One region of the Alkaliphilus flagellatus genome, then DNA from elsewhere that is predicted to be linked to it. Evidence: riboswitches for the same ligand, from Rfam matches in the RefSeq annotation. Region 1 holds a riboswitch; each other region holds the start of a gene.

Region 1 (3,285 bases):
TTTCTGACATTTATCTTATTTTGATTATTGTCAGAAAAGAGTATTCTATGTGTCTATCAACAATACAAAGCATTAAGATAAAGCTTTCTGGAATTTCTGGACATGATATGTATATCTGTGGTTAAATTTAATGTAGATCATTTTATCTGTGGCAACACCTTCTGTTCTGATGGGTCAATAAGGGAGTATTTAAGAGTAGCTTATAGACGATGAAAATAGTAAAAGTAGAGGGTATGAAAAAAGGAGGCAACAAGAATTTAGTTGCTTCCTTTTTGTCATAATAGACGAAATATCTTATTAGACAAGAATAAAAATGACTATTGGTTATGATTATTTGCATTTTTATGATCTCTTATTTACAGCACTTCCATATAATAAAACAGCAGTGGATGAAGTTTGTCTGACTGATACAAATTATCAATGTCCGTCCTTGTCATCCAGCGTGCATTTATCACTTCAGATTTTTGTAGGGTCAAAGCTGATATGGGAACGTCGGCATGAAACAGCCATGCATCATAGAAATCTTGACTTTCTTCTCTGCGGGTGCTGTAAATAATTCGTCCATTCCTACCTTCAAGGAAGAGTCCTAATTCTTCTTTCACTTCCCGAATAGCTCCATGCAAGCTTGTTTCTCCGGCTAATACAGAGCCACCTGTGCATTCCCAATATTCAGGATATAACTTGTTCGGATGACGTTGAGACATCAGGTATTCTCCCTTGTTGTTCATTATCCATATGCTGACAACTAGATGATAGTATCCACTTTCTATTGACTCTCCTCGGCGATGCAGGATACCCATTTTTTCTCTGTTTACATTATATAAATCCCATTGTTCAGGCATTAAAGCACCTCGCTTTTTTGTAAACCATTTCGATACAGGTCATAAAAATGATGAGTTGGCCCATTTCCTTTTCCAATAGAAAGAGCATGTTCAATGGCAGTGGTTACATATTGCTTTGCTTGTTCCACCGCTTGTGGTACAGGCAGTCCAAGGGCTAGGTTAGATGTGATAGCAGAGGAAAAGGTGCAGCCGGTGCCATGTGTGTTTTTGGTGTTGATACGGTATGTTTCATAGTGATAAAATTGTCTGCCGTCATACAGAACATCAACGGCATTCCCAATAGCGTGACCGCCCTTGACAATAACATTTCGACAACCCATTTCGTAGATCCGCTTTGCGGCAGCTTCCATGTCTTCCATAGAGCTGATAGTCATACCTGAAATCTTTTCTGCTTCTGGAATGTTCGGTGTAAGTATGTCTGCACATGGAATAACAACCTTTATCAGCGTATCAACGGCATTTGGATTCATCAGCGGACACCCGTTTTTTGCATACATCACAGGGTCAATTACAATGTTCTTCGGCTTATACTGACGGAGCTTTTCTGCAACTGCCTTCATACAGTACGGTGTGGATAGCATACCTATCTTTACAGCATCAACCTCAATATCCTCAAAAACAGCGTCAATCTGCTTTTGAATCATATCCGGCGTAACATCCTGTATGTCAATGACACGACTTGTGTTTTCGGCCACTATGGACACGATAACGCTCATGCCAAAAACGCCATGGGCAGAAAATGTTTTTAAATCAGCCTGGATTCCGGCACCTCCGCTACAGTCTGATCCTGCGATACTCAATACTTTTTTCATTAGAAATCCTCCTTTAAAATTGGATATATAATTATCATCATACTGTGCTAACAGAAATCAGATTATCCTTATAGTTAGACAAAAAATGGGTGCAATTCGTATTACGGAAAGCACCCAATAAATAACATAGTATGTAATTGATTTGCTTCCCTACGTTGGTCTTAACCAACAGGTTCAAAGGGTCAGGTTTTAACCTTCTCAACTACAAGTAGTCCCCCCGCAAGCGATAAACCATATTCAATTTTCGACACCTATTTTCAAACAAAAATAGAGTGCTTTTCTCATTTGAAAAGCACTCCAACTATATATACACAATGATATAATTGATTTGCTTCCCTACGTCGGTCTTAACCAACAGGTTCAAAGGGTCAGGTTTAACCTTCTCAACTACAAGTAGTTCCCCCGCAAACTTCAATATATATTATAACAGCGTTTGAGGAGGAGTTCAAGAACCTGTTTTCAATTCCAGCCATCACAAATGTGGCGGTTTTTTTTATATACCATACAACAATTAGAAAGGATGAACCTTATGGCAAGAAAAATGAAACTCCAATCTTCTTGAGGAAGATTGGAGTTTCAAGAATTTCTCGACATAATTGCCACAAGCGTAATCAAATTTAACACCGACCACTTCATCTGCGAAAACACCTTCTACTGTGTCTGGGCACTTCGAGAATATCCTATCTGTAACTTATTTTTTCACAAGGGCATAGATTATTTTATATTGCTCAATCGGTTTTATTTTATACATAAACTTTTACTGTTTTTATTCGATTTCTTTCGATACTCTCTACTATAAGTGTAATATTATCATATTCTACTTTTTCACCCAATTTAGGAAGTCTTCCTAGAGATTCTATGACTAGGCCACCAATGGAATCAAAATCCTCAGACTCGAAATTTGTACCTAAAATTTCATTGACTGAATTAATTTTGGTACTGCCAATTATAATATATTCACCATCTTTAACAAATTGGATTTCACTTTCAAATTCATCGTATTCGTCTTCGATATCTCCGACAATTTCTTCGATTAAATCTTCTATAGTAATAATTCCAGCGGTACCTCCATATTCATCTAGCACGATGGCCATATGGGTTCTGTTTTTCTTCATTTCTGTAAAAGTATCGCTAATTTTCTTGAATTCAAATGTATAATAAGGTTTTCTTACATACTCCTCTATATTAAAATTATCCTTTTTATTATCAAGGAAAATTAAATCTCTAACATTTAAAACTCCAATAATATTGTCTATACCTTCTTTATAAATAGGATATCTAGAAAACTGCTCATCCTTAACCTTATCTATAATCTGTTGGAATGGAAGATCAATATCTATCGCAACAATATCTGTTCTTTGAATCATTACATCTTTAATTTGAAGATCTCCAAATTCAAAAACATTGTGTATCATTTGTGTTTCTTCAGTTTCTAAAACTCCTTCTTCCTCACTAACTGCAACGATCGTACGCAGTTCTTCCTCGGTTATAATAGGTTGTGCTTTATCAGCTTTAATACCTAGTATATTCATAATTCCATTTGTTAAATACATAAGAACAATAACAATTGGATTTAACAAAGTAACGATGAAAGAAAGAGGCTTACTAACCTTTAATGAAACTTTTTCTGG
Region 2 (3,285 bases), on a different contig from region 1:
ACCCCTAAGCACAGATAGTTTTACTTCCCTTAAAATTCTCTCTACTGCTTTATTTCTTAGAGTTGTTGCACCTACTCCTACAGGATCTAATATTACTGGAATATTTAATGTGTTGGCTTTTTTACCTGCTAATATAAAGGATTCTATAGTTCTTTCATTTAATGTGCCTATATTTAATACCAGTGCAGATGCAATTGATACCATTTCCTCAACTTCCTTTGGGTCATCTGCCATTACAGGACTTCCTCCTAAAGCTAGTACAATATTTGCACAATCATTAACTGTAACATAATTTGTAATGTGATGTACAAGTGGTTTATTCTTTTTTACATTTTCAAGAATTTCATAAAGATATCCATATAACTTCATAATTAACCCCCTACACTTTGAAAGTAATCTATCTTATAAAAGTCCAGCTTTTTTGTATAACTCATAGAAATGGTGCGTAGGTCCTACGCCTTTACCTATAGAGAAAGAATTTTCGATTGCAATGGTTATATAGTTTTTTGCCTTTTCTATAGCTTCGACAATGGAAAGTCCCTTACCTAGGTTAGATGCGATTGCAGATGATAATGTGCAACCTGTACCGTGGGTGTTTTTAGTGTCTATTCTAGGTGAATTATAATAAGTAAATACTGTTCCATCGTATAATATATCTACAGCTTCATCTTCTAAATGTCCACCCTTAACTAATACATATTTAGGTCCCATTTTATAGATTATATGTGCTGCTTTTTTCATATCCTCTAAAGTATTTATTTCTAGCCCTGTAATAACTTCAGCCTCTGGTAGATTAGGAGTTACTACCGTTGCCATAGGTAATAGATGGGTTATTAGAGCTTCTTTAGCTTCCAGTTGTAATAGGTGAAACCCACTTTTAGAAACCATTACAGGGTCAACTACTAAATTTTGAATTGAATATTTACTTAATGTTTCTGCAATTGTCTTTATTGTTTCTGTTTTAGAAACCATACCAATTTTAACTGCATCTACAGAAATATCATCAAAAATAACTTCTATTTGTCTTTGAATAATATCCGGTGAAATATCCTGTACGCCAAAAACTCCTTGAGTGTTTTGGACAGTTACTGCTGTAATAACACTCATTCCAAATACTCCATGAGCTGAAAATGTTTTTAAGTCTGCCTGTATTCCAGCTCCTCCACAGCTATCTGAACCTGCTATAGTTAATAGTTTTTTCATTTAAATGCACTCCTTTTCTCTATATCTCTATTAACAAAACCTGTTTTTAAAAGCATTTTAAAAATAAAATATCCTATAATTACACCTACTAAGGAGCTTAAAACAAAAGGCACTACAAATCCAAACATTGCAGCCTCTTTTCCTATAAAATATTTTGCAACTGGATAAGAAACTATTGCACCTATAATACCAGTGCCGAATACCTCCCCAACCATAGCATAAAAAGATTTCTTTGTTCTTTTATACAAAATCCCAGCTAAGAATGCACCTATCATGCTTCCTGGAAAAGCAAGCAATGATCCAGTACCTAGTAAATTTCTTATGAGAGAAATTACAAATGCAACTGCTACTGCATAGCCTGGTCCAAACAATACAGCCGTTAGAAGATTAATGCCATGTTGAACCGGGAAAGCCTTTGATACTCCTATAGGAAAATAAATAATGTGAGCACTTACAACCCCAATTGCCGTTAATAAAGATGCTGTAGTTAATTTTTTTGAATCCATTTCATCACTCTCCTTTTTGCAAAAAACAGAAAAATTCCGCTATTGCTAACGCAATGCCCCATGGCGCACTCAATTTTTAACATTCGTTAAAAATTTCAAGTGCTTAAAATACTTCCAGCTTTCTGCTTTCTTAATTAGCTCACTATAGCAAAAAAGTATACTTTCTTATACTAATAAAAAAAGCACAAACCCAATTGTAGGATTTGTGCTTAATTACGCATATAATAAAATGCCCAATACAAATACACTTTCCTACGCTGGTATTATCCAGATCAGGTTCTTAGGGATCAAAGACATTATAGGGTCTTTCTCTCAGCTGGCCTTTCCAGCTCTCCCAGTGTTTAATTCTAATTTAGTTTTATTTTATACCAACATAATAACACATAGTATTTTTATAATCAATAAAAACAAATAAGTTACAAAAGCTATAGCTTTAAAATTATATAACAAATCCTCCGTTAACACCGATAACCTGCCCTGTTATAAAATCCGCTTTATCCGATGCTAGATAAAGAACACTTTGAGCAACTTCTTCTGGCTTACCAAATCTTAATAGAGGTGTACATTCAACTAAACATTCCTTTTCTTTTTCATCAAGAAAGCTATTCATATCCGTCTCAATAATACCAGGTGCAACACAATTTACCTGAATATTCGAAGGTCCCAATTCCTTGGCTAAAGCTTTTGTAAAACCAATTATTCCTGCTTTTGCTGTAGAATAGTGGACTTCACAAGAAGCACCTACCATACCCCATATAGAAGATATATTTATTATTTTGCCTTGTTTCCTACTAATCATATGTGGAAGGGCACATTGAGAACAATTAAACATGCCTTTAATATGTACATTCATCATATTATCCCATTCCTGCTCTGTAATATCAGTAAATAACTTTTGCTCAGAAATACCAGCATTATTTACTATTACATCTATAGTCCCAAATTTTTTTATACCTTCATTAATCATAGCTTCAACTTCATCTCTTTTTGTAATATCCGCTCTGTATGCCAAAGCATTGTATCCTTCTTTTAAAAGGCTCAACTGTAAATCAAGAGCTTCTTTTTCAGACTTTAAATAGTTTATTATTACATTATAATTGTTCTGCGCGAATAGCTTTGTTATTGCTGATCCAATTCCCTTTGAACCTCCAGTTATAAGTACAGTTTTATTCACTAGTTTCATCTTCTTTCTTATGCAATTAAAAAATTTATACTTTCCTAGACTATAAAAAAGCTCCATTATGGCTTTATATCTTTAATTTTACCATAATGGAGCCTATTATTTATATTTTTTTACTCTACTATCATTAATCTCTCTAATTCTAATGGCTCTATATACTCTCCATCCTTATATGCCCTCATATTCCCACCAGAGATTTCATCTATTAAAGCGACGTGGGCATCTCCTCCTACTCTACCAAATTCAAACTTTATATCATATAGATCTATTCCTTTTTTAGCCAGTTCTTCCTTAACTATATTTCCTATTTCCTTAGTAAGATCTTTCAGCACTTTGTACTCCTCTCTAGATAAAATACCTAGCATATGAAGAGCATCTTCTGAAATAGGCGGGTCT
Region 3 (3,285 bases), on a different contig from region 1:
TTTTTCTGCTATTAATAGTGCGAGGGATAGACTGTATATTACAACTCCATACCTTGTTCCAGATGAAGGTATTTTACTTGCATTAAAAACGGCTGCATTAAGAGGTGTAGACGTTAGATTACTTCTTCCGATTAAACCAGATCACAAAACTGTATTTTGGGCATCTAAGTCTCATTTTATTGAGTTGCTAGAGGCAGGGGTAAAGATTTATCAATATGGTAAAGGTTTTGTTCATGGAAAAGTATTTATTGTAGACAATAACTTTACTTCTATAGGTACAGCAAATTTAGATATACGAAGCTTTAATCTAAATTTTGAAGTAAATGCCTTTATCTATGATAAAGAAGTAAATTACAAAATAGCTAGAGATTTTATAGAAGATTTAAGGGTTAGTAAGGAAGTTCTGTTAGATGAATATGAAAAAAGGCCCTTTATACACAAGGTTAAAGAGTCTATAGCTAGAGTTTTTTCACCTATACTATAGAAAAAGATCTAGGGAGTAGCACAAAAACCATCCCTAGATCTTTTATTATATTACAAGAAAAAACTATTCTACTACGATTTCTTGGCTGCTTTCCCATACGCCATGGATATTGCAGTAGCTTTGAGCATAAAGAGTACCGGATTTATTTAATTTTACACTAGTGCATCCTACAGGTTCTGTAAAGTTTTCTCCCTCTCCATGAGCTGTAAATGTGAAGTTAGCAAGCTCCACTGGGAATTTTGCGCCTTCTGCATGAAAATATACTTTAAACCAAGATATGTAGTGTTCTAATGTATTTGGATGACCTATTGCATCACCTACAGATACTTTTAATTCAAAAGTTTCTCCTGCCTTTACTTTTTCAGGAGCATGTATTACTGGAACATGTTTTTCACCTTTCCAATCTCCGCTTTGTAAAAATTGACCAAATGTTTTCATTAAAATCATCCTTCCTTATATGTTATGTGTTTAAGTTTAATCATTATAACCTCAGTTATATATATAACCATTATTTTAGTTTTATAACAATTTTATTCATAAAATAAAGAACTACTTTTGCAGTTCTTTATTTTAATATATAATTTTAAACTATTATTTATATTGAAACTTTTTGTATCTGTTTTATAGCATGTTGCACTTGAGGTATAAGACTAATAATAGCACAAATTAATGTATCAGTTCCAATTATTAATCCATTTACTATAAGTGAGTAAAGTAGTGGATTCATACCCTCTGGTGCATAAGAGCCGAAGAAGATAACACCTGATAGGAAACTCATAAAGAATTTACCAAATCCTCCTATAAGACAAGATATAGCAATGTTTTTACGATATAATCCAGCTAGTCCCAAGGCTCCATAGGCTAAAGGATAGTCTAGAAAAAATTGTGCCCAATGTATTATAAATGGATCTTGGATTATATTGATCATACCAAAGGCAAATCCAGCCAAAATTCCAGGACCGGGACCAAACATTACAGCGAAAATAAACATAGGTAACATACTTGCAGGTGTTATACTACCACCTTGTGGGAAACGATATAGACGTATATAGGAAAGAACAAAAGATAGGGCTACACATAAACTCCCATATACTATTACTTGAGTATAATTAGATTTTTGAACCTCTTTTTTTCTTCTAAAAGCAAAGGCTACAGAAATTAATACTAAGGAAGCTAAAATGATGATGGTTATAGGCTTGAGTTCTAGTAATTTTTCAAACATAATAATACATCCTTTCTTTGTATCTATCACTGTATGCATATAAAAAACGTGAAAAGAAAGCCTTTTCACGTTAATAATGTACATAGAATCCGCTTTTCCTACGCAGGTTTTAACCTACAGGTTCTAAGGGTCGGAATACTCCTCTCAGCACATGGCACCCCCAGCGATAAATATTTTTTTCTTTTATTATAACACAATTTCGAAAATAAGTCTTAGATATTTATTTAGAGATAAGTATTATTTTGTTCTATAAAACTAGTACTTTATACCTATATATATATAAATAGCTTATACTATATATAAAAATATTACATAATTCTACAATATATGATAAAATAGTAACATATTTATATATTGGTATTAATTTCTTATTAGGAGGAAAAAACTGTGAAATCTATACGTAAGCAAATTATAATGTTTTTTGGATTGTCAATTACTACTTTATTAGTAATAATGGGATTTTTTGTTTACACACAAGTTAGTGATACTATTATACCTTTAACCGAAAGCATGATAACCCAGGTAGCTGACGCTAGAGATGGAGAAATATCTCAATGGATGCAAGGAAATAGTCATGAAGTTAAAGCAATATCATCAGAAAAAATTATTAGGTCTGGTAATTGGGAAGAAATAAAACCCTATTTAGAGTATAGAGGTACCCAATTAAGAGAAGATTTCTTATTAATGTGGTTTGCTGACTTAGATGGAAATTTTTATACAACAACTGGTGGTTCAGGCAATATAAGAAATAGAGAGGACTATAAGGCTATTGTAGATGAAAAGAAAGAAATGTACATATCTAACCCTATGATATCCGAAGTAACAAAGGAGCCAATAGTAACAATTGTACATCCTGTTAAGGATGAAGGTGGACAATTAATTGGTGTCTTTGCTGGGGTAATAAAAATTGATAAGCTATCAGAAATTGCTAATGATATTAATATAGGAAATAGTGGATTTGGTATGATCATAGACGGTACTGGTTTAGTTTTGGCTCATCCTGATGATGAAATAAGATTAAAATTAAACCTTAATACTGGTTCTGAAAATGGGTATGAGGGTCTAGAAGAAGCAGCACAAAAAATGGCATCTGGCGAGATAGGTACACAAATATATAAAGATGCAAATGATGAAAGAAGTCTTTTAATATTCTCCTCTATTGATAGCACTCCAAATTGGAGTTTGGCTATTAAGGTACCGGTTGATCAAATAAGACAGGGGAGCGATAGTGTTTTAAATACTATTGTTATACTGACATTAATTGTTATTGCAATAACCTTAATTGTATTTTATATTATATCAGGTTCAATAACTAGACCTATAGTTGAAAGTGCAAACTATGCAAAGCAAATTGCTAATTTAGATGCTTCAAAAAATATACCGGATAAACTTTTAAAAAGAAATGATGAAGTAGGTACTTTAGCAGAATCTCTACAATCAATTATAGATAGTTTAAGGGAGTTTATAGGTGCTGTTGGAAATTCTGCAGACCAGGTTTCTGTTTCTTCGCAAATTTTAGCCACTACATCTGAAGAGTCCTCTGTTGCTGCAGAAGAAGTAGCAAGAACAATAGAACAAA

The links. Region 1 has a riboswitch for thiamine pyrophosphate ahead of thiD (bifunctional hydroxymethylpyrimidine kinase/phosphomethylpyrimidine kinase). Riboswitches for the same ligand answer to the same signal wherever they lie in the genome.
Region 2: linked by a shared signal. The riboswitch ahead of thiW (energy coupling factor transporter S component ThiW) and the one ahead of thiD (bifunctional hydroxymethylpyrimidine kinase/phosphomethylpyrimidine kinase) in region 1 are both predicted to bind thiamine pyrophosphate.
Region 3: linked by a shared signal. The riboswitch ahead of thiT (energy-coupled thiamine transporter ThiT) and the one ahead of thiD (bifunctional hydroxymethylpyrimidine kinase/phosphomethylpyrimidine kinase) in region 1 are both predicted to bind thiamine pyrophosphate.

What each region holds. Positions count from the first base shown of each region.
Region 1 covers NZ_JAHLQK010000001.1:425,034-428,318, forward strand. Annotated here, with positions in the region: gene KQI88_RS01900 (NUDIX hydrolase) at 357-842, opposite strand; gene thiD (bifunctional hydroxymethylpyrimidine kinase/phosphomethylpyrimidine kinase) at 842-1,654, opposite strand; TPP riboswitch at 1,784-1,883, opposite strand; TPP riboswitch at 1,970-2,068, opposite strand; gene KQI88_RS01910 (HlyC/CorC family transporter) at 2,398-3,285, opposite strand, start outside.
Region 2 covers NZ_JAHLQK010000003.1:153,978-157,262, reverse strand. Annotated here, with positions in the region: gene thiM (hydroxyethylthiazole kinase) at 1-369, opposite strand, end outside; gene thiD (bifunctional hydroxymethylpyrimidine kinase/phosphomethylpyrimidine kinase) at 403-1,203, opposite strand; gene thiW (energy coupling factor transporter S component ThiW) at 1,200-1,709, opposite strand; TPP riboswitch at 1,942-2,055, opposite strand; gene ymfI (elongation factor P 5-aminopentanone reductase) at 2,149-2,892, opposite strand; gene KQI88_RS08390 (phosphoribosylaminoimidazolesuccinocarboxamide synthase) at 3,003-3,285, opposite strand, start outside.
Region 3 covers NZ_JAHLQK010000002.1:289,702-292,986, forward strand. Annotated here, with positions in the region: gene cls (cardiolipin synthase) at 1-484, shown strand, start outside; gene KQI88_RS06300 (class II SORL domain-containing protein) at 548-922, opposite strand; gene thiT (energy-coupled thiamine transporter ThiT) at 1,080-1,706, opposite strand; TPP riboswitch at 1,784-1,878, opposite strand; gene KQI88_RS06310 (methyl-accepting chemotaxis protein) at 2,094-3,285, shown strand, end outside.